4 regions of the Rhizobium sp. AP16 genome follow, and region 2 is predicted to be linked to each of the others. Evidence: riboswitches for the same ligand, from Rfam matches in the RefSeq annotation. Region 2 holds a riboswitch; each other region holds the start of a gene.
The links. A riboswitch is a leader RNA that binds a small molecule or an ion and turns the genes downstream of it on or off. The one in region 2 is predicted to bind cobalamin.
Positions count from the first base shown of each region.

Region 1: another riboswitch for cobalamin. It lies ahead of metE (5-methyltetrahydropteroyltriglutamate--homocysteine S-methyltransferase); the one in region 2 lies ahead of cobU (bifunctional adenosylcobinamide kinase/adenosylcobinamide-phosphate guanylyltransferase).
Region 3: another riboswitch for cobalamin. It lies ahead of PMI03_RS30445 (aromatic ring-hydroxylating dioxygenase subunit alpha); the one in region 2 lies ahead of cobU (bifunctional adenosylcobinamide kinase/adenosylcobinamide-phosphate guanylyltransferase).
Region 4: another riboswitch for cobalamin. It lies ahead of PMI03_RS07005 (ABC transporter substrate-binding protein); the one in region 2 lies ahead of cobU (bifunctional adenosylcobinamide kinase/adenosylcobinamide-phosphate guanylyltransferase).

Region 1 is NZ_AJVM01000074.1:153,703-158,834, forward strand. Features, by position in the region: gene metE (5-methyltetrahydropteroyltriglutamate--homocysteine S-methyltransferase) at 1-2,127, opposite strand, end outside; cobalamin riboswitch at 2,228-2,442, opposite strand; gene PMI03_RS31215 (hypothetical protein) at 2,688-3,044, shown strand; gene PMI03_RS25765 (response regulator transcription factor) at 3,139-3,747, opposite strand; gene PMI03_RS25770 (sensor histidine kinase) at 3,750-4,814, opposite strand; gene PMI03_RS25775 (AAA-associated domain-containing protein) at 4,940-5,132, opposite strand, start outside.
Region 2 is NZ_AJVM01000065.1:335,772-340,903, reverse strand. Features, by position in the region: gene PMI03_RS19755 (chloride channel protein) at 1-877, opposite strand, end outside; cobalamin riboswitch at 1,056-1,459, shown strand; gene cobU (bifunctional adenosylcobinamide kinase/adenosylcobinamide-phosphate guanylyltransferase) at 1,600-2,124, shown strand; gene cobW (cobalamin biosynthesis protein CobW) at 2,130-3,179, shown strand; gene cobN (cobaltochelatase subunit CobN) at 3,189-5,132, shown strand, end outside.
Region 3 is NZ_AJVM01000095.1:35,226-40,357, reverse strand. Features, by position in the region: gene PMI03_RS30470 (FAD-binding oxidoreductase) at 1-329, opposite strand, end outside; gene PMI03_RS30465 (L-threonylcarbamoyladenylate synthase) at 364-1,338, opposite strand; gene PMI03_RS30460 (DUF6656 family protein) at 1,397-2,008, opposite strand; gene PMI03_RS30455 (ACT domain-containing protein) at 2,099-2,500, shown strand; cobalamin riboswitch at 2,727-2,931, shown strand; gene PMI03_RS30445 (aromatic ring-hydroxylating dioxygenase subunit alpha) at 3,029-4,273, shown strand; gene PMI03_RS30440 (hybrid-cluster NAD(P)-dependent oxidoreductase) at 4,277-5,132, shown strand, end outside.
Region 4 is NZ_AJVM01000009.1:59,042-64,173, reverse strand. Features, by position in the region: gene PMI03_RS07015 (shikimate dehydrogenase) at 1-169, shown strand, start outside; gene PMI03_RS07010 (bifunctional sugar phosphate isomerase/epimerase/4-hydroxyphenylpyruvate dioxygenase family protein) at 175-2,064, shown strand; cobalamin riboswitch at 2,392-2,627, shown strand; gene PMI03_RS07005 (ABC transporter substrate-binding protein) at 2,811-3,842, shown strand; gene PMI03_RS07000 (iron ABC transporter permease) at 3,839-4,867, shown strand; gene PMI03_RS06995 (ABC transporter ATP-binding protein) at 4,864-5,132, shown strand, end outside.

The DNA of each region.
Region 1 (5,132 bases), on a different contig from region 2:
GACGCCCGGTCCGATCTCGTTCGGGTACTTGTATGTCCGGAATGCATCGAGCAGTTCCATCTTCGACCGTGAGGTCTCTATGGAAATGACATCGGCGTCCATTGCGGCGATGGCGTCTATGATGTGGTTGAACTCGGAATAGCACATATGCGTGTGTATCTGCGTCTCATCGGAAACGCCCGTCGAGCACAGCCGGAAGCATTCCACCGCCCAGTCGAGATAGATCTTCCAGTCCGACGTTCGCAGCGGCAGACCCTCGCGCAAGGCTGCCTCGTCTATCTGGATCATCGAGGCGCCTGCCTCTTCAAGGTCGGCAACCTCGTCCCGGATCGCAAGGGCAATCTGGCGGCACACCGCGCTTCGCGGAAGATCGTTACGCACAAAAGACCAGTTCAGGATCGTTACCGGCCCGGTCAGCATGCCCTTGACGGGCTTTTCCGTGAGAGACTGGGCGTAACGCCACCATTGGACCGTCATCGCCCTTGGGCGGGATACGTCGCCATAGATGACCGGCGGGCGCACATAGCGCGAGCCGTAACTCTGGACCCAGGCATGCTGGGTGAACGCGAACCCGGAAAGCTGCTCCCCGAAATATTGGACCATGTCGTTGCGTTCGAACTCACCGTGAACGAGGACATCCAGGCCGATTTTCTCCTGCCAGCGGATTGCCGATTCCGTCTCTTTTCTCAGGAAGGCATCGTAGTCCACATAGCTCATGGTTCCCTTCCCATGCGCGGCTCGGGCCTTGCGCACCTCGGCCGTCTGCGGGAACGACCCGATCGTCGTGGTTGGGAACAGGGGCAGTTTGAGCCGTTTTTCCTGGATAGCCTTGCGACGAAGGAACGCGTTTTGTCTGCGCTTTATGGAAGCGTCGAGGCCCTTGATACGACCATCGACCACGGGATCGTGAACCTTCGGCGAGGATGCCCGCGATGCCGCGGCAGTGGCAGAAGCCGCAAGGGCGTCGCCGATGGCGTTTCGTCCGTCGGACAGACCGCGCCCAAGAGCTACGACCTCGTCGAGCTTCTGTGTCGCGAAAGCCAGCCAGCGTCCAAGATCGGCATCGAGCGCCGTCTCGAGCTCAAGATCGATCGGCACATGGAGAAGTGAGCAGGAAGGCGCGATTTGTACCCGGTCGGCTCCAATCGCGGCAACGACCGGCTCCAGATGATCCAGGGCTTTCACAAGATCGCCCCGCCAGATGTTGCGGCCGTCGATGACGCCGAGTGACAGAACGCGATTTGGCGGAAGCTTCGCCAGGACTTCGCTCAATTGTTCCGGCGCTCGGACGAGATCGATATGCAGCCCCGCCATGGGACTGGCGAGTACGATGGGCAGGTTATCGCCGATCGCTCCGAAATAGGTGGCGACCATGATCTTGAGGTTGGGCACCAGTTTGTGGAAAGCCTCATAGGCGTGTGCGAAAGCGCTCCTGTCTTCGTCGGTCAGATCAAGCACGAGCGCTGGCTCGTCGATCTGGACCCAGTCCGCGCCGGCCGCGCTCAGTTCGGCGAGTATCCTCGCATAGACGGGAAGCAGCCGGTCCAGAAGCCGGATCGGCTCGAAATCCTCCTCCTTGCTCTTGGCGAGCTTCAACAAGGTGATCGGCCCCAGCAAGACCGGGCGCGTATGGATTCCCAGCGCCCTTGCTTCCCGGAACATTTCCAGCGGCCTGTTGGCCGTCAGCTCGAAAGCCTGGTCCGGCCCAATTTCCGGAACCATGTAGTGATAGTTGGTGTCGAACCATTTGGTCATCTCGAGCGCCGGCGCGCCTTGATGATGGTGGACATGGCCGCAATCGCCATGGCCGCCGCCCGTCGATCCGCGTGCCATGGCGAAGTAGGTGTCGAGATCGACCGGGCCTCCCCTCCAGCCGTAGAGCGCCGGGATGGCGCCGACCATGACGGCGGTATCGAGGACATGATCGTAAAGCGAGAAGTCGTTGGAGGGAATTACGGCGATCCCCTTCTCCTTCTGTAGCCGCCAATTGTCGGCGCGAAGTGTCTTGGCGACATCGAAAAGAGCGGCGCGGTCCGATTGCCTGGACCAGCAGGATTCCAGAGCGAATTTCAATTCGCGGTGTCGTCCGATGCGTGGAAAGCCGAGATTCGCAGTCAGTATGGTCATTTTCCTTACCCCGAGGGTTGTGGGCAAGGCATTGGAATGACGCATCGACGAAAGGCACAGGGGTGCCGATCGCAAAGCGGCACACCGGGACACCCCGCCCGTGGACGTTATCTATCGCGGCAGGTCTCCTGGCTTGCGGGTCGTCACCACCATCCTGTCTTCCCGAGGCGTCTTCCTCAGTGACTTTGATCGGATGGCGGCTCACCGCCTACAGTTGCGGGGGCAGCTCCGGCATGGACATTGCAGATGTCTTGACCGAATTCCCTCTTAGCTCCGGATCAGACGATCCGCAGAACCACGATGGCACGCAGGATGTCGGAATGTGTTGCTGTCGTCAAGAGATATAAAGATATCTTTATATGATCCTGCGACGCTTCTGGCGGACGCTTGCCTTCACGGCACGCAACCCTAGTTTTCATATCTGGGGAAATGCAGCATTATGGGGCGATGCTTTTGGAGACGATCGCGTTGGGACTGTATGAACGGTTTGTTCGGATAGCGTTCATGTAGAGTGCAATATCACCCATCCATGCCATCGATATCAGAGTGAGGAGCGAAGGATGTTTAGACGTTTTGCACGAGTTTCTTTCATCGCGTTGGCCGGCTTGGCCGCAACGCAGTTGATGCCATCTGTCGCCATGGCGCAGTATTACGGCGACGATGATGGATACAGGCAGCCGCCAAGATGGGACCGCCGCCAGGATCAGGACTGGGATGGCCCGCGCAGAGATCGTGACCGTGGTGACCGTGGTGGTTGCAGCCGGCGCGACCTTATGGATGCCGCCCGCCAGGAAGGTTTCCGCCGCATTGATTCGGTCGAAAACAATGGGCGACGCATTGTTGTCCGTGGCTGGAATGATGGCGGTCCCGACCGCATGGTCTTTGCCAATCGACGCGGCTGCCCGGCCCTCAATTGAGGCTCCGGTATCATCCGCCGCGACCAATGTAGGCGGCGGGCCAAAGCATAATGCCAAGGCACGGTTTTGATCGTGCCTTGGACAGACATTCCGACTATCCGAGCGCGTCGGCCATTCTGATGAGATCGGCGACGGATCCCGCCTGCATCTTGCGCATCGCCTGGCCGCGATGGACCTTCACGGTGATTTCGCTGAGGCCGAGTTCGGCGGCGATCTGCTTGTTGAGGCGTCCGCGGGCGACAAGCGCCATCACTTCACGCTCGCGCGCCGTCAGCGTCGCAAATCGCTCCCGCAAATCGGTCGTAGCAGCGTCCTGGCGAAGCCGGGTGCGATCCTTTTCCAAAGCTTGCCGAATGGCGTCGAGAAGATCCTGTTCCCGAAAGGGCTTGAGCAGAAACTCCACCGCCCCGGCCTTCATCGCCCTCACGGACATCGGCACATCGCCGTGGCCGGTCAGGAATATGATGGGCAGGGGATTGCCGGTTCTTGCCAGCTCGTCCTGGAAATCAAGGCCGCTTGCATCCGGCATCCTGACGTCAAGGACAAGGCAGGACGGACCGTCGGATCGTCGATGCTTCAGGAAATCCCGTGGCGATGCGAAGCTGCTGACGTCATAGCCGACTGAGCGCAGGAGGCTGTCCAGCCCATCCCGGACGGAGGGATCGTCGTCGATGACATAAATGGTCGGTTTCTGCTCCGGCATGATCATCCTCTTGCTCCGGTATCCGACGGCAGGATGAAGCCGAACACCGCGCCATGCGGGAAGTTGGGCGCCGTATAGACCGCACCGCCATGCGCCTCGACGATCGACCGGCTGATCGCCAGCCCCATCCCCATTCCTGTCGTCTTGGTCGTGAAGAAGGCTTCGAACATCCTGTCGGAAGCGGCTGGCGGCACGCCCATGCCGGTGTCGCGCACGCTGATGGTTATCTTCCTGTCGTCAGCTGCGGCGCTGACCAGCAGTTCGCGTTTCTCCGCATCGACGCCCGCCATCGCTTCGATGGCATTGATGACGAAGTTCAGGATCACCTGCTGCAGCTGAACCCGGTCGCCCGTCACGGATGGTAGATCATTGGCAAGTTCGGTGCGCAGCAGGATATGGTTTTCGCGGATATCGCTACGGACGAGCGCCAGCGCTTCCGAGATCGTCTCGGCCATGTCGATGCTGTCGCGCGATGGAGATGTTCGCGCAACGAGGCTGCGGACACGGCCGATCACCTCGCCGGCGCGACCGGCATCCTTGACGATCCTGTCGAGCGCGCGCCGGGCCTCCTCCTGGTCGGGAGGCGTTGCCGACAGCCAGCGGAGCGCCGCATTGCCATTGGCCACGATCGCGGTGATCGGCTGGCTGACCTCATGGGCGATGGAGGTGCTGAGTTCGCCCATCGTCATGATGCGCGACATGCGTGCGAGTTCGGATTGCGCCTGTCTGGCTCTTGCCTCGGTCGCCTCGATCCTGATCGCCAGATAGGTGGTCGCGGCGATCGCGAGCAGGCTTATGGCCCCGTTCACCGTGCCGGATTGGGAATCGCCATGTCGTGTCAGACAATAGCTGACTATGGTGAGGACGGCACAGACGATCCCCACGACCATGACGGCTCCAGGCCGGCCGGATCGCACGGAGATGAGGATCACCGAGACATAGAGCACCGCAAAGGCGATCTCCAGATTGGTCACCGTGTCGGCAACAAAGATCAGGGCGGCGAGCAGCGTAATGCCCAGCCACATCAAGGGCGCCTCGACCAGATATCGCAGGACCTCGCGCCTCATGTTGCCTTACCCTTCTCACACGAATCCGCCGCCGCACGTGCGACGGCAGGGTGCACGATCGGAAAGCCATGAGCAATGCCGACCATTGCGGAGTGCCAATGGTCGGCCATGATCGAGTGTCGCCCTCAACTTGGGTTTTCGAGTGTGAACAGGTCGGCATTCTCGTCATAAGCAAAATATTCGGCGTAACGAGCCCAGTTTGTCACGGCTTTCAGCGTGGTATCGGCATAGTCCTCCGACATGTAGTCCTCGAGCTCGTCGCGAAAACGCCGGGCCGGCGCGCGGTGCGTCGGCCGCTCGTCGAGAACACGGCGGATA
Region 2 (5,132 bases):
CGCCGAGCGCCGGGCGAAAGGGGGGCGCAATCGAACTCTTGCGCGCAAGTTCCTCGACGAAGGCAACGCCCTGCATGATCAGGATGCCGACGCCGGCGCAGAAGCCGCCGAGCAGGATGGCCGGGATATAGTCGGCGGGGACTACGGCACCGAACCGGCCGACATCGATGGCGAAATCATCGCCGGCAAGCATACGGGCGATGAAGGTCGAGATCAGCGCCGAGACGACGACCGGGGTCAGCGTCAGGATGGAATAGGTGCCGATGATCAGCTCGAAGGCATAGAAGGCGCCGGTGAGCGGTGCATTGAAGGCGGCGGCAATGGCGCCGGCCGCACCGCAGCCGACCAGCATCCGAAGATCGGCGCGTCGGAACTGCATCTTGTAGCCGAATTTCGAGGCGATACCGGCAGCGAGCTGGGTATAGCCGGCCTCCAGCCCGACAGAGGCGCCGAAACCGTTGGAGATCAGGTTCTGCACGGCGACGAGGATGCTGTCGGTGAGCGACAGGCGGCCGCCGTGGAGCGCATTGGCCTCGATCGGGTCGATCATCGGCTTTTTGCGGGTGCGTGACATAATGAGGATCATCAAACCGAGCAGGATGCCGCCGGCGATCGGGGCGATCAGCAGCAGCGACTTGTCGGTAATCTGCATGGCGGCCGAGCTCAGCCGGTCGTCATCGGGGATGCCGTAGACGAGGCTGTGCAGCTCGCGCGAAATGAGACTCATCGCCGTGACGGCGCAGCCGGAGGTGACGCCGACGAAAGCGCCGGCAATGACGAGCCCTAGCTCGCCACGACGAAAAAGCGCTCTCAGCCGGCTAGCGCTGAAAAAGGCGGAGAGAACACCAAGACGGCGTGGTTGAAATTTCTGCAACATGGGGAACTGACGATAGTTTCGTGCTCAGGTTTATATACCTGGCTTCCATAAACTCCTAACATCAAACAATTACGGCAAAAAGACTGCGCGATCAGTGGTTCCCGAGCTATTTTCGCTGTTGGAACAGCCGATGTCGCATAGGCAGCCTTGATTGACTTGCCAGGGCCGAAAGCCTAATCATTGCAGCATAACGAATGGTTCCCGAGCGGCGATCTGTCGCATGGGATGAAAAGGGAATGTGAAGGGACGGACCCAATCCGGGCGTTCTCATCACAGCCGACCCCGCGACTGTAGAGCGGTCAGGGTTTTCCATTCGGTTGTGGGGCATTTCGCTGACAGTTCGCAATGGTGCGGGCGAGTGGAAACAGCTTCAGAGCCGGAAAAAGCCACTGGCGTGGCATCATGATCAACCAGGGCTGGACGCCTCTAATATCTACGAATCGTCCGCTTTTTCATGATGATCTGCCGGGAAGGCGAGGAAGATCCGCTGGTGCATGAGCGGGGGCGACCGGTTTCGGTTCGCCTCCGCTTGCTGCACCTTACCCGCGAGCCAGGAGACCTGCCATGCGTACCGGGCGCAAAGCCTATTTTGGGACGCATGTCTCGTTGCCAGCACGGAGGTTGTCATGGCGCCAAACGAATTTTTCGCGCGTAAGCGCCGGCTTTTCGGGCCTAGCTGCTTTGTGCCGATCTGCCCGATCGTGCGGGGGCGGTAATAGCTAATGTCATCCCCCCCATCCCGCGCTGTCTTCGTTTTCGGCGGCGCGCGCTCCGGCAAATCCCGATTCGCCGAATCCCTGATCTCCGATACCGGTCTTGACCGTCATTATGTGGCGACCGGGCAGGCCTGGGATGAAGAGATGCGCGATCGCATTGCACAGCATCGCAATGATCGCGGCGACCTCTGGACGACGCATGAAGAGCCACTCGACCTCACGGCACGGCTGGCGGCGATCGACGGCGATGATCGTGCCGTTCTCGTTGATTGCCTGACGCTCTGGGTCACCAACCTGATGATGGCCGAGCGTAATATCGCGGCGGAGTTTTCCGCTCTCACCGAATTTCTGCCGAAGGCCAAGTCGCGGCTCGTTCTCGTTTCCAACGAGGTCGGGCTCGGCATCGTGCCGGAAAACCGCATGGCGCGCGAGTTTCGCGATCATGCCGGCCGGCTGCACCAGATGATCGCGGCGGCAAGCGCCGAAGTCTATTTTATCGCGGCGGGACTGCCGCTGAAAATGAAGGGTTAATCCGCATGAACCAGGAAAAGATTCCCGCCACCGTCATCACCGGCTTCCTTGGCGCCGGCAAGACGACGATGATCCGCAATCTGTTGCAGAACGCCGGCGGCAAGAAGATCGCCCTGATCATTAATGAATTCGGCGATCTCGGCGTCGATGGCGACGTGCTGAAGGGCTGCGGCGCGGAGAACTGCACCGAGGACGATATCATCGAGCTGACCAACGGCTGCATCTGCTGCACTGTCGCCGATGACTTCATTCCGACCATGACCAAGCTTCTGGAGCGCGACGTGCGCCCCGATCATATCGTCATCGAGACATCCGGCCTGGCGCTGCCGCAGCCGCTGGTCGCGGCCTTCAACTGGCCGGATATCCGCACCCAGGTCACCGTCGACGGCGTCATCACCGTGGTCGATAGCGCCGCCGTCGCCGCCGGCCGTTTCGCCGATGATCACGACGCCGTCGAAGCCCGTCGCGTCGAGGACGATTCGCTCGATCACGAAAGCCCGATCGAGGAACTGTTCGAGGATCAGCTCACCTGCGCCGACCTGATCGTTCTCAACAAGACCGACCTGATCGACGTCGCCGGCCTTGGCCGCGTCCGCGCCGAAGTCGCGTCGCGCACCGTGCGCAAGCCGACGATCATCGAGGCGAAGAATGGTGACGTCCCGGCCGCCATCCTGCTCGGCCTCGGCATCGGCACGGAAGCCGATATCGCCAACCGCAAATCGCATCATGAGCTGGAACACGAGGACGGCGCACCGCACGATCACGACGAATTCGACAGCTTCGTCGTCGAGCTCGGCCCGATCGCCGATCCCACTTCGTTCATCGAAAAGCTGAAGGGCGTGATTTCCGAACATGATGTCCTGCGTCTCAAGGGTTTTGCCGATGTGCCCGGCAAGCCGATGCGCCTGCAGATCCAGGCCGTCGGCAGCCGCATCGACCATTATTTCGACCGCGCATGGACGCCGGGCGAAGCGCGCGCCACGCGGCTGGTGGTGATCGGGCTGCATGAGATGGACGAAGGGATCGTGCGCAAGTCGATCGAGGCTTTGGTCTAAGGCAGAGCCATGCATCTCCTCCTAGCGCAAAAGGGAACGATCAGCGACGGCGAGGAGGCGATCGATCTCGGTCAGTCGCCGGGTGATATCCTGTTCCTGTCGGCGGCCGATACCGAGCTTGCGGCAATCGCCGCCGCCCATGGGCAGGGAGAGGCTGGCTATTCGCTGCGGCTCGCCAGCCTGATGAGCCTCAAGCATCCGATGTCGGTCGATACCTATGTCGAGCGGACAGCAAGGCATGCGAAGCTGATCATCGTCCGGGCGCTTGGAGGTGCCAGCTATTTCCACTATGCGCTCGAGGCGCTGCATGCTTGTGCTGCGCGTAGCGGTACGCTGATCGCCGTGCTGCCGGGGGATTCGAAGTCCGATCCGGGGCTGATGCCGTTTTCCAATATCGCGCTCGATGATCTCAATGCGCTGTGGTCCTACCTGATCGAAGGCGGGGATGCGAATTCGCGGGCGTTTCTTGGCTATGCCGAGGCGATGCTGTCGGGGGCAGAGAAGCCGGCAACGGCATCACCGCTGATGAAGGCCGGGATCTGGTGGCCGGGCAGGGGCGTGATTGGGGTTGAGGAGTGGAAGAGTATCTCCGAATTGGCGGTCCCGGAGGGACTCGAACCCCCAACTATTGCCATCTCCTTCTATCGCGCCCTCGTCCAGAGCGGTGAAACCAAGCCTGTGGAGGCCTTGATCGAAGCCGCTATCGCCGAGGGCATGCGGCCGCTGCCGGTGTTTGCCTATAGTCTCAAAGATCCGGTATCGATCGGTATCCTAGAGAGCGTTTTCACCGAATTGAAGCCGGATGTCGTCATCAACACGACCGGGTTTGCGGTTTCGGCGCCGGGTGCCGATCGCCAGCCGACCGTGCTGGAGACGAGCGATGCAGTCGTGCTGCAGGCGATCTTTTCCGCTTCATCGAGAGAGGCCTGGGATGCCTCGTCACAGGGGCTTTCGGCGCGCGATCTCGGCATGAATGTCGCGCTGCCCGAGGTGGATGGGCGTGTGCTTGCCCGCGCCGTCTCGTTCAAGGCGGCGGCGCGCTATGATGAGCGCGTCGAGGCCAATATCGTTGCCAGTGAGCCGGCCGTTGACCGCATGTGTTATACGGCGCGGCTTGCCGCCAATTGGGCGCGGTTGCGCAGGACGCCGCCATCGGAGCGGCGCGTGGCGCTGGTCATGGCCAATTATCCGAATCGGGACGGACGGCTTGGCAACGGCGTCGGGCTCGATACGCCGGCGGGTACGATCGAGGTGCTGAAGGCGATGAGGGCGGCGGGTTACCCGGTCGCCGATCTGCCTGGTGATGGCGATGCGCTGATCCGGTATCTGATGGACGGGCCGACCAATTCCGGTCACGATGGCAAGGTTATTCGCGAGACACTTTCTTTAAGCGAATACAAATATTTCCTCGCGTCTCTTCCGATACAGATTCAGGATGAAATCGTTGCTCGTTGGGGCAATCCCGAGAGCGATCCCTATGTTCGCGACGGCGTTTTCGCGCTGCCCTTCACCCGCTTCGGCGAGGTGCTGGTCGGCATCCAGCCGGCGCGCGGCTATAATATCGATCCGAAGGAAAGCTATCATTCCCCGGATCTTGTGCCGCCGCATGGCTATCTCGCTTTCTATGCGTTCCTGCGCCAATCCTTTGGCGCGCATGCGATCATCCATATGGGCAAGCATGGCAATCTCGAATGGCTGCCGGGCAAGGCCCTGGCGCTGTCGGAAGTCTGCTATCCGGAGGCGATCCTCGGGCCGTTGCCGCATCTCTATCCCTTCATCGTCAATGATCCCGGCGAAGGCACCCAGGCCAAGCGCCGCACGAGCGCCGTGATCATCGATCACCTGACGCCGCCCTTGACTCGCGCCGAGAGCTACGGTCCGCTCAAGGATCTCGAAGCGCTGGTGGACGAATACTACGAGGCCTCCGGCGGCGATCCGCGCCGTATTCGCCTG
Region 3 (5,132 bases), on a different contig from region 2:
CCGATGGGATCGACATCACGGATGCGGTTCATCCGCTCCAGTGACAGGATGATGTCGGAGCTGCCCTCGCGTGGCGTCTGGCCGCCGACAAGGCCGGTATTGCCGGTCTGCGGTACGATCGCCGTACCGGTCTCGCTGGCAAGCTTCAGGATCGCCGAAACCTCCTCCACGGAGCCGGGCTTCAAGAGCATCGGCGATGCGCCATGATAGAGCCCACGGTTCTCGACCAGATGCGGGGCGAGATCCGCTGCCTCCCGCAACGCGTGCTTTTCGCCGACGATGGCGGCGAAGCGATCGAGAAGGGCGGAGGAGGGGGCGGCGCTGCTCATGGCGTGTCCTTTACCGAATTGCGTGTGGTCGGATTTACTCTCTCGGCGCGGCCGCGCGCTGCAGCCGGTCGTTGATGGCCTCGCCGAGGCCTTCGTCGGGAATGCTGGAAAAGGCGATGGTCGCAGCACCGCTGGCATCGGCGCGCTTCATGAAGTCGAAGAGATTGGCGGCGGCTTCAGCAAGATCGCCGGACGGGCTGAGGTCGAGCACGACGGCCGCCGTCTCGATCCCGGCAATATCGGGCTTGCCGAAACGGATCAGCGCTTCGCCGGAGGAAACTGCGGTCGCGTCGAGCCGCACAGCGGCACCCGGCGCATAATGGGAAGCCAGCATCCCCGGTGCTTCGATGGCTGCCGACGCACCATTCTTGCGCTTGAGCGATTGGCCCGCGACCCGCTCGATCTCGTCTGCCGCCAGCCCGCCGGGCCTGAGCAGGCGCATCTCGCCGTGCTCGACCTTGACGATGGTCGACTCGACGCCGACGACCGAAGCCCCGGCATCGAGGATCAGCGAAATCCGCTCGCCGAGATCGTCATGGACATGATCGGCACTAGTGGCGCTGATCTTGCCGGAGGTATTGGCGCTGGGGGCGGCAAGCGGTCGTCCGAAGGCGCGGATCAGCTCGCCGGCAAAGCCCTGCGGTATCCGGATGCCGACCGTATCGAGCCCGGCGGTCGCCAGCGGATGAATGTCGCTTTCCGGGCGCAGCGGTAAAACCAGCGTCAGCGGACCGGGCCAGAAGGCTTCCGCCAGCTTTCGCGAAACGGGATCGAAGATCGCGTAGCGCTCGGCCATGGCGAGGTCGCTCATGTGGCAGATCAGCGGATTGAAGCGTGGCCGTCCCTTGGTCTCGTAGATACGGGTGATGGCGGCGGGGTTGGTGGCGTCGGCGGCGAGCCCGTAGACCGTCTCGGTCGGCAGCCCGATCGGCAGACCTTCGGCGAGAGTTGCCGTTGCCGCCGCTATTGCCGCCTCTGGATGCTGGAGAATGTCTATATGTCGCGCCATGGCCTGACCGATTGCCGTTCAGGCCGTTCTTATGCTTTTCAAGTTTGGGGATCAATGATCAAAGCTGGCGAATGATGTCGCGGAGCTGTTCGTTGCGCGCGCCGAGCAGCAACACATTGCGGATGGCGATCTGCGGATCGTGTGTGTGGAAGAGCACGCCGTTGCCGCGCACCTCGCGATTGATCGTCAGCTTCTTCTTCGAAGCGTCCTCATCCGGCCTTATAGCGACGGCGAAATACATCCGCGAATATTTCAGGCTGATGTCTTCGAAGAAATTATCGTTCTGGCCGAGGCGGGCGAAGAAATTGGCGATGTAGAAAGCCCAGCTCACTTCCTCGTACTGCGCAAATTGCGTCCGCGCGGCGGTGACATGGCAATAGCCGAGATGCGGTGTGTCCCTGAGCGTGTGATGGAAAATCAGTTTCGGAAAGCGGATCGACTGGTGAAAGCTATTGAGCCGGCCATGGGTTGTCTCGCCGGCGTTTCTGAGCTTGGTTGCCGTGCGTTCGGCCACTTCCTCGAAGGTGAGGTAACGCCGTTCTTCGGCGAGCCAATGCGTCTTGTCGCGATTGATACGCCCGGTGCGCAGGAATTCCGTATACCCCGGTGCCGGCAGCGTCGGCTCCGGGTCGGCGGGTTTCTTGGCATCGAAATATCTGAGCTTTGCCATGCCGGCTCGCGATGGAGATCTGGATACCGAATGATAGATCATCTAGCTTGAGCCGGGCTTGCTGATGGATCGCTGAAGAGGACCAGAACCATGCCCGGCATTACCGATCTCAAGCTGCTGCTTGCCGGCATGAAGCCGGATCTCGTCGAGGGCGAGTTCGTCTATTGCAGTGTGCCGGCCTCGTCGCTGGCGGATTACATTCATATGAATCCGGTTGGACTGTTTCAGGAAAGGGAAGGTGTGACGCTGATCCTGCCGGTCGAGGTGGCCCGACAAGCGGGGCTCCCGGCCGAGCCTGCGATGCGGATGATCACCCTCGACATTCACTCCTCGCTGGAAGCCGTGGGTCTCACGGCTGCGCTTGCGACGGCGCTGGGAAACGAGAGGATCAGCGCCAATGTCGTTGCCGGCTATTACCATGATCATATCTTCGTGCCGGCGGCCGATGCCGGGCGCGCAATGGCGGCACTGCAGGCGCTTTCCGTCGTGTAATATCCGCTCTGAAGCCTGTTCGCTGACGGGTCTGTCGCAATTAAGACAAGGCGCCGCGGACGCAGAGAGGCCGGCGCGGGAAACGATGCTCTTCACAGGAGCATAAGGATTTGAATTATCTTCCGATATTTCGGCCGCGAGGTCTCTGCGAAACTCTTCTTGGGCCTGTCGTCAATTTCGAAGCGGATGTCGCATTGCAGCAGAGCGGCGAGAGGGGCGCAGATTATGATGGTATCAATCTCAAGGTGCCGCCCGCTAGGGGGGCGGAGAATTGGGAAGCCGGTCGAAATCCGGCGCTGCCCCCGCAACGGTGGTGGAGTAAGGCATGGCGAATGAAGCCACTGGGCTTAAGACAGCCTGGGAAGGTGCCATGGGGTCCTTTGGGGGACCGCTCCAGAGCCCGGAAACCAGCCTTGGGGAGACTGATTTACTGACCGCGGCGGGCGGTCGGGACATTGCGTTGCGGTCGTTCGCGGCCGATCGTGCATGTCCTCTGCCTGCTGATCGCTACCGCGCAAGGATAGGCAAATGGACATCAGCAGCAACGTTTTGCGGCAATTGAAGAACCGCCGCGAGGGCTTCAGCCTGGAGCAGCCCTTCTACACCGATCCGGATTATTTCAAGCTCGATATGGAAATGATCTATTATCGCGACTGGCTGTTCATCGGCCATGATTGCGAAGTGCCGCGCGCCGGCAACTATTTCACCGTCCAGATCGGCGATTATCCCGTCGTCATCGTTCGTGGCCGCGATCAGGTCATCCGCGCCTTCCACAATAGCTGTCGCCATCGCGGCTCGCGCGTGTGCACGTCCGAGCGCGGCTCTTCGGCAAAGCTCGTCTGCCCCTATCATCAGTGGACCTACGAACTGAACGGGAGCCTGCTCTTTGCCCGCCATATGCCGGAGGATTTCGACAAGAGCGAGTTCTCGCTGAAGCCGGTCCATTGCGAAAGCATTGGCGGCTATATCTTCATCTGCCTTGCAGATCAGGCGCCGGACTTTGCGCCGTTCCGCGCCATGGTCGAGCCCTATCTCGTCCGCCACCGCCTCGGCGAGACCAAGGTCGCCTTCGAAAGCACGATCATCGAGAAGGGCAACTGGAAGCTCGTCTGGGAAAACAATCGCGAATGCTATCATTGCGCGGCCAATCATCCCGAACTCTGCCGCACCTATCCGGAAGCACCGAGCGCGACCGGCGTGCAGGGCGCCAAGGACGATCCGGTGATTTCGGAGCATTGGGCGAAGTGCGAGGCGGCGAATCTTCCAAGCGAATTCCGCATGTCGCCGTCCGGCCAGTTCCGCGCCGCACGCATGCCACTCATCCAGGATGCCGAGAGCTACACCATGTCGGGCGCGCGCGCCGTGCAGAGGCCGCTCTCCAACGATGTGCTGGAAAGCCATATCGGCACCTTGCTGCTCTTCCACTATCCGACGACGTGGAATCATGTGCTCGCCGACCATGCGATCACCTTCCGCGTGCTGCCGCTCGGTCCCGAGCAAACGCAGGTCACGACCAAATGGCTCGTCAACAAAGATGCGGTCGAAGGGGTCGACTATCGTATCGACGAACTCACCCACGTCTGGACCGAGACCAACGATCAGGACCGCCGGATCGTCGAGGAAAATGCCTTCGGCATCCGCTCGCCCGCCTACCAGCCCGGCCCCTATTCGCCGGAAGATGAAGGCGGCGTGATGCAGTTCGTCGAATGGTACGCGAATTTCATGATCAACCGGCTGCAGGGCGATCAGGCCAAGCTGTCGGCGGTTGCCTGAGTTATGAACATGACCGTCTCCCTCCGCCATCAGCACCTGGACCAGATGAAGCCCTGGAGCGACAGGCAGCATCTGCTCGAATGCCTTTCGGCAACGCCGGAAGCACCCGATGTGATGACCTTCACCTTCCGCTCCGACAAGGACAACTGGTTCCGCTATCTGCCGGGCCAGTTCGTCACCCTGGAGCTGCCGGCGGCTGCGGAGCCGGTCATGCGTACCTATACGCTGTCCTCGACCCCGTCGCGCCCGCTCTCGGTCGCCATTACGGTCAAGGCGCAGAAGGACAGCATTGGCACGCGCTGGATGTTCGAGAACCTGAAGCCCGGCATGCGTGTCAAGGCTTTCGGTCCGCTCGGCGATTTCAGCCATATCCGTCATCCCGGCGAAAAATATCTCTTCGTTTCCGCCGGCTCCGGCGTCACGCCGATGATGGCGATGACGCGCTACATGTCCGATACCGCGCCGCTATCCGACATCACCTTCATCAATTGCTCGCGCAGCCCCGCCGACATCATCTTCCGTTCGGAGCTGGAATATCTCGCGCGCTTCATGCCGAACCTCGATCTCGGCTTCATTGTCGAAGGCTGTGGCCGCACCGATCTCTGGTCGGGGCTGAAGGGCCGCATCGACAAGGCGAAGATCGGGCTGCTGGCGCCCGATTTCATGGACCGCACGATCTTCTGCTGCGGCCCGGAAGTCTTCATGGACGCCGTCCGTTCCATGCTGGTAGCCCACGGCTTCGACATGACGCGCTATCATCAGGAAAGCTTCCAGCCGGCGCAGGCGGCAACGCCGCTGGCCGAAGTCAGCGATGACGCCTCGACGGAAGCGGCGACTTCGATCAGCTTCACCATGGCTG
Region 4 (5,132 bases), on a different contig from region 2:
TCCCGATTTGCAGATGGTCGCGGAAGCGGTGACCAAGCCTGAGGTAACCGACTGGCTGCGGGCGGCCGAGGCGCGCGGCATCCGCATACAGCCCGGTGCGCAAATGACGCTCGCGCAGCTCGAAGCGCAGATATCATTCTGGGGACTCAACCCCGACACGGAGGTTTGACCACAATGAAGACGTCGATTGCGACTGTATCGATCAGCGGCGAACTGCCGGAAAAGCTTGAGGCGATTGCGCGGGCGGGATTCAACGGAGTGGAAATCTTCGAGAACGATTTCCTGGCCTTCGACGGCAGTCCGGCGGATGTCGGGCGGATGGTGCGCGACCACGGGCTGGAGATCACGCTCTTTCAGCCCTTCCGCGATTTCGAGGGCATGCAGGAGCCGCTGCGGTCGCGGACCTTCGACCGGGCAGAACGCAAGTTCGATATTATGCAGGAACTCGGCACCGATCTCGTGCTGGTCTGTTCCAATGTCTCGCCGGCTTCGCTCGGGGGTATCGATCGGGCGGCGGCCGATTTCCATGAACTCGGCGAGCGCGCCGCGAAACGCGGCCTGAAGGTCGGCTACGAGGCGCTGGCCTGGGGGCGGCACATCAACGACCATCGTGACGCCTGGGAAATCGTGCGCCGCGCCGACCATCCCAATATCGGCCTGATCCTCGACAGTTTTCACACGCTGTCGAGGAAGATCGACATCAACTCGATCCGCTCCATTCCGAAGGACAAGATCTTCATCGTCCAGCTGGCGGATGCGCCGCTCATCGACATGGACCTGCTCTATTGGAGCCGGCACTTCCGCAACATGCCCGGCGAGGGCGATCTGCCGGTGACGGCCTTCGCGATCGCTGTTGCCGAGACCGGCTATGACGGCTATTTCTCACTGGAGATCTTCAACGACCAGTTCCGCGGCGGCTCGTCGCGCTCGATCGCGGCTGACGGATATCGCTCGCTGATCTATCTTGGCGACCAGGTACGCCGCAATCCCAATGCCCGCGGCCTGAGTGTCGCGGCCATGCCTGACCGGGCTTCTGTCAAAGGTGTGGGTTTCGTGGAATTTTCCGCCGACGAGGAAGATGCGGGCGATCTCATCGGTCTCCTGCGCACGCTCGGCTTCCGCAAGGTGGCGGTGCATAGGACGAAGACGGTGAGCCTCTTTCAGCAGGGCGATATCCGTATTCTCGTCAATACCGACAGCGCCGGATTTGCCAATTCTTCCTTCGCCGTACATGGCACTTCGGCCTATGCGATGGCGCTCATCGTAGACGATGCCCAGGCCGCGCTTGCTCGGGCGGTCGCTCTCGGCGCCGAGCCCTTCGGCCAGCCGGTTGCCCCGGGCGAAGTGGAGATGCCGGCGATCCGCGGCGTGGGCGGCGGATTGATCTATCTCATCGACGACAAGGGCGATCTCGGCCATTTCGCCGAAATCGATTTTCTGACCGTCGAGGACGACGTGGAGGTCGCTCCGGCCCACCTCCTGCATGTCGACCATATCGCCCAGACGGTTGCCTATGACGAGATGCTGACCTGGCTTCTCTTCTACAGTTCGATCTTCGAGACCCACAAGACGCCGATGGTCGACATCATCGATCCGGCCGGCGTGGTGCGCAGCCAGGTGGTGGAGAATGACGCCGGCACGCTGCGGATTACTTTGAACGGGGCAGAGAACCGCCGCACGCTGGCCGGTCACTTCATCGCAGAAAAATTCGGCTCTGGCGTACAGCACCTCGCTTTCCAGACCGCCGACATCTTCAAGACGGCCGAAGCGCTGCGGAAGAATGGTTTTCAGCCTCTGCCGATCTCGCCGAACTATTACGGTGACGTCGAAGCCCGCTTTGGTCTCGATCCTGAGCTGACTGAGCGGCTGAAAGTGGAGAATATTCTCTATGACCGTGACGAGCATGGCGAATTCTTTCAGCTCTATAGCGGCACCTTCGGTGAGGGCTTCTTCTTCGAGATCGTTCAGCGCAATGACTATCGGGGATATGGCGCTCCGAACGCCATCTTCCGCATCGCCGCGCTCAAGAAGCATCTCCGGCCGGAGGGCCTTCCAAGGGAGTGAACTTGGTATCACGGTGCCTCAGTCCGGATTTCGTATGAAATCAAGCCCGAGATATCTGTAGCCCGATCATCATATCTGCGCCAAACCGGCAGGCAGCCGTCACCTATCGCATTGCTTAGTCACGCCAGTCTCGGCGACTATTCCACAGCATTTCATAAAACGGATCGTGCAAACTGGACAGCTCTCAGAAAGTTTGGTAGCAAACGTAATGTTATTACGTAACTATGGGAATTTATCATGATATCCAGATCGATGATGGTCGGAGGCTTGGCCGCGAGGGGTATTTTCAAGTGGGCGACTTCGCGGCTTGACGCAACCGTCGTGCTTGGCATAACTGGAAGCGACGGTTCCCCGACGATGACTCCGAGGGGATTAATAGGGAACACGGTGAGGACGACCCAAAAGGGACCAAGACCGTGGCTGCCCCCGCAACTGTAAGCGGATTGCCGTCCATCCTCGTGGTGCCGAAAGGCGCCATGCCACTACGCCGATCAGGCGCGGGAAGGCAGATGGACGACTGATATCCGTGAGCCAGGAGACCTGCCGTCGAAGATCTATCCATTGTCACGGGCGGGGATGCCCGAAACAGGAGCAGGACATGACCATCCTTCACGCTTCGCAGCGCCTTGATGCGCTGCCTTCCCCGAATTTTGACGATCATTCGACCGCTCGGAATGCCTGTTGGGCATTCTGACTTTCACCACCGCCCTTTTCGGGCGGCGTTCACATCACTTCGGGGAATTATGATGAAGACCATTTTCAAGCGGCCATTGCGCGCCGGCCTATTCGCGATGTCGTTGATCGTCGCCGGCTTGCCGGGGCAGGCGGGAGCTGCGGAAACCAGCTACCCTCTTACGCTCCAGAACTGCGGCCGGCAGATCACCATCCAGAAGGCGCCGTCGCGCACGGTCTCTATCGGCCAGAGCACAACGGAAATCCTCTACAGCCTCGGTGTTGCCGACAAGGTGGTCGGCACCGCACTCTGGGTTGGACCGGTTCTCAAGGGCTATGAGGACGTCAACGCCAAGATCGAGCGCCTTGCCGACAACGATCCGAGCTTCGAAAGCGTCGTCGGAAAGAAGCCGGATATCGTCACCGTTCAGTTCCAGTGGCAGGTGGGACCGGAAGGCGTGGTCGCCAAGCCGGAACAGTTCGAGGAGCTAGGCATCCCGGTCTATACATCGCCGTCCGATTGCGTCGGCAAGGAGAACTCCGGCTCCAGCGATGGCGTCCGCCATCAGGTCTTCACTATGGATCTCGTCTATCAGGAGATCCGCGATCTCGCGAAGATCTACAATGTGCAGGACAAAGGCGAGGAAGTGGTCGCCGATCTCAAGCAGCGCGAAGCGGCAGCCCGCGCCAAGGTTTCTTCCGCACAGGGCAAGCTTTCTGCCGTCTTCTGGTTCTCCAGCGCCAAGGATGCCGATCCCTACGTGGCGGGCCGCAATGGCGCGCCGGGCTACATCATGTCGGCGCTCGGCATCAAGAATATCATCGAGACCGATGATGAGTGGCCGACGGTCGGCTGGGAGACGATTGCCAAGGCCAATCCAAGCATGATCGTGGCGGCTGCGATGGAACGCCGTCGCTATCCGCTGGATAGCGCGGAGGCCAAGCGCAAATTCCTGGAAAAGGACCCTGTCGCGAGCCTGATGCCCGCCGTCAAAAGTGGCCATGTCTTCGAGATGGATGCGCAGGCGATGAACCCGACCATCCGTACGATCGAAGGCATCGAGGCACTTGCTGATGCTATCGCCGCGGCCGGCCTGACGCAGTGAACCGCGCCCTTTCATCGATCGGACGAACGGGTGCCGTCGCCTTGGCGCTCGCCATTCTTGTTGCCGCGCTCTGGCTGGGTGCGGCGATCGGCGAGACCTCGATCCCGCTTGAGACCGTCGCCAAGACCGTGGCCAATCGGCTTTGGGGTGCTGGCTATCCGCTCGAGCCGATCGATGAGGGTATCGTCTGGAGCTATCGGCTGAGCCGCGCGGTGGTGGCCGCCTGTTGCGGCACGGCGCTTGCCCTGTCCGGTGTCGTGCTGCAATCGCTGCTGCGCAATCCGCTGGCCGATCCTTACATCCTCGGCATTTCCGCCGGCGCCTCTACCGGCGCCGTCGGTGTCGCGATCCTCGGTCTGGGCGCGGGTTTCCTGACGATGCCGATGGGGGCTTTCCTCGGTGCGCTCGTCGCCTTCGCTCTCGTCGCATTGCTGGCTGTCAGGGCGGGGCGCGGAACGGCCGCGATCATCCTGGCAGGGGTCGTGGGCTCGCAACTCTTCAACGCGCTCACCTCCTTCATTGTCACCAAGGCGGCGACGGCCGAACAGGCGCGCGGCATCATGTTCTGGCTGCTCGGCAATCTCTCCGGTGTGCGTTGGCCCGACGCCTGGCTGGCAATCCCGGCTGCGCTATTGGGGCTTGTCGTTTGCCTCTGGCATGCCCGGTCGCTCGACGCGTTTACCTTTGGGGCAGAATCGGCAGCTTCGCTCGGTATTTCGGTGCGCCGTACCTATCTGGTGCTCGTGGGCACATCCGCGATGATGACCGCTGTCATGGTGTCCATCGTCGGCTCCATCGGCTTTGTCGGGCTGGTCATACCGCACGCGGCGCGGATGTTGGTCGGCGTCCGTCATGGCGTGCTTCTGCCGGCAGCTGCTCTGATCGGCGCCATTTTCATGATCGCGGCTGATATCCTGTCGCGCACGCTGATCCATGGCCAGGTCCTGCCGATCGGAGTGATCACCGCTCTTGTCGGCGCGCCCGCCTTCGCCTTGATTTTGAGCCAGAAGAGGGCGCGCGCATGACCCTGTCGGCAAGGAATGTTTCGTGGAATGCCGGTGGGCAAGCCATCGTGCGGGACATATCGCTTGATGTTCGCACAGGCGAGTTTCTCGGCATCATCGGGCCGAATGGATCGGGCAAGACCAGCCTGATGCTGATGCTGTCCGGCATCCGCAAGCCGAAGACCGGCGAGATTTTTGTGGACGGCACGCCAATCCGCTCTCTCGGCCGGCGCGAGCTTTCTCGGCGTCTGGCCTTGGTGGAGCAACAGGCAGACACCGGGGAGCG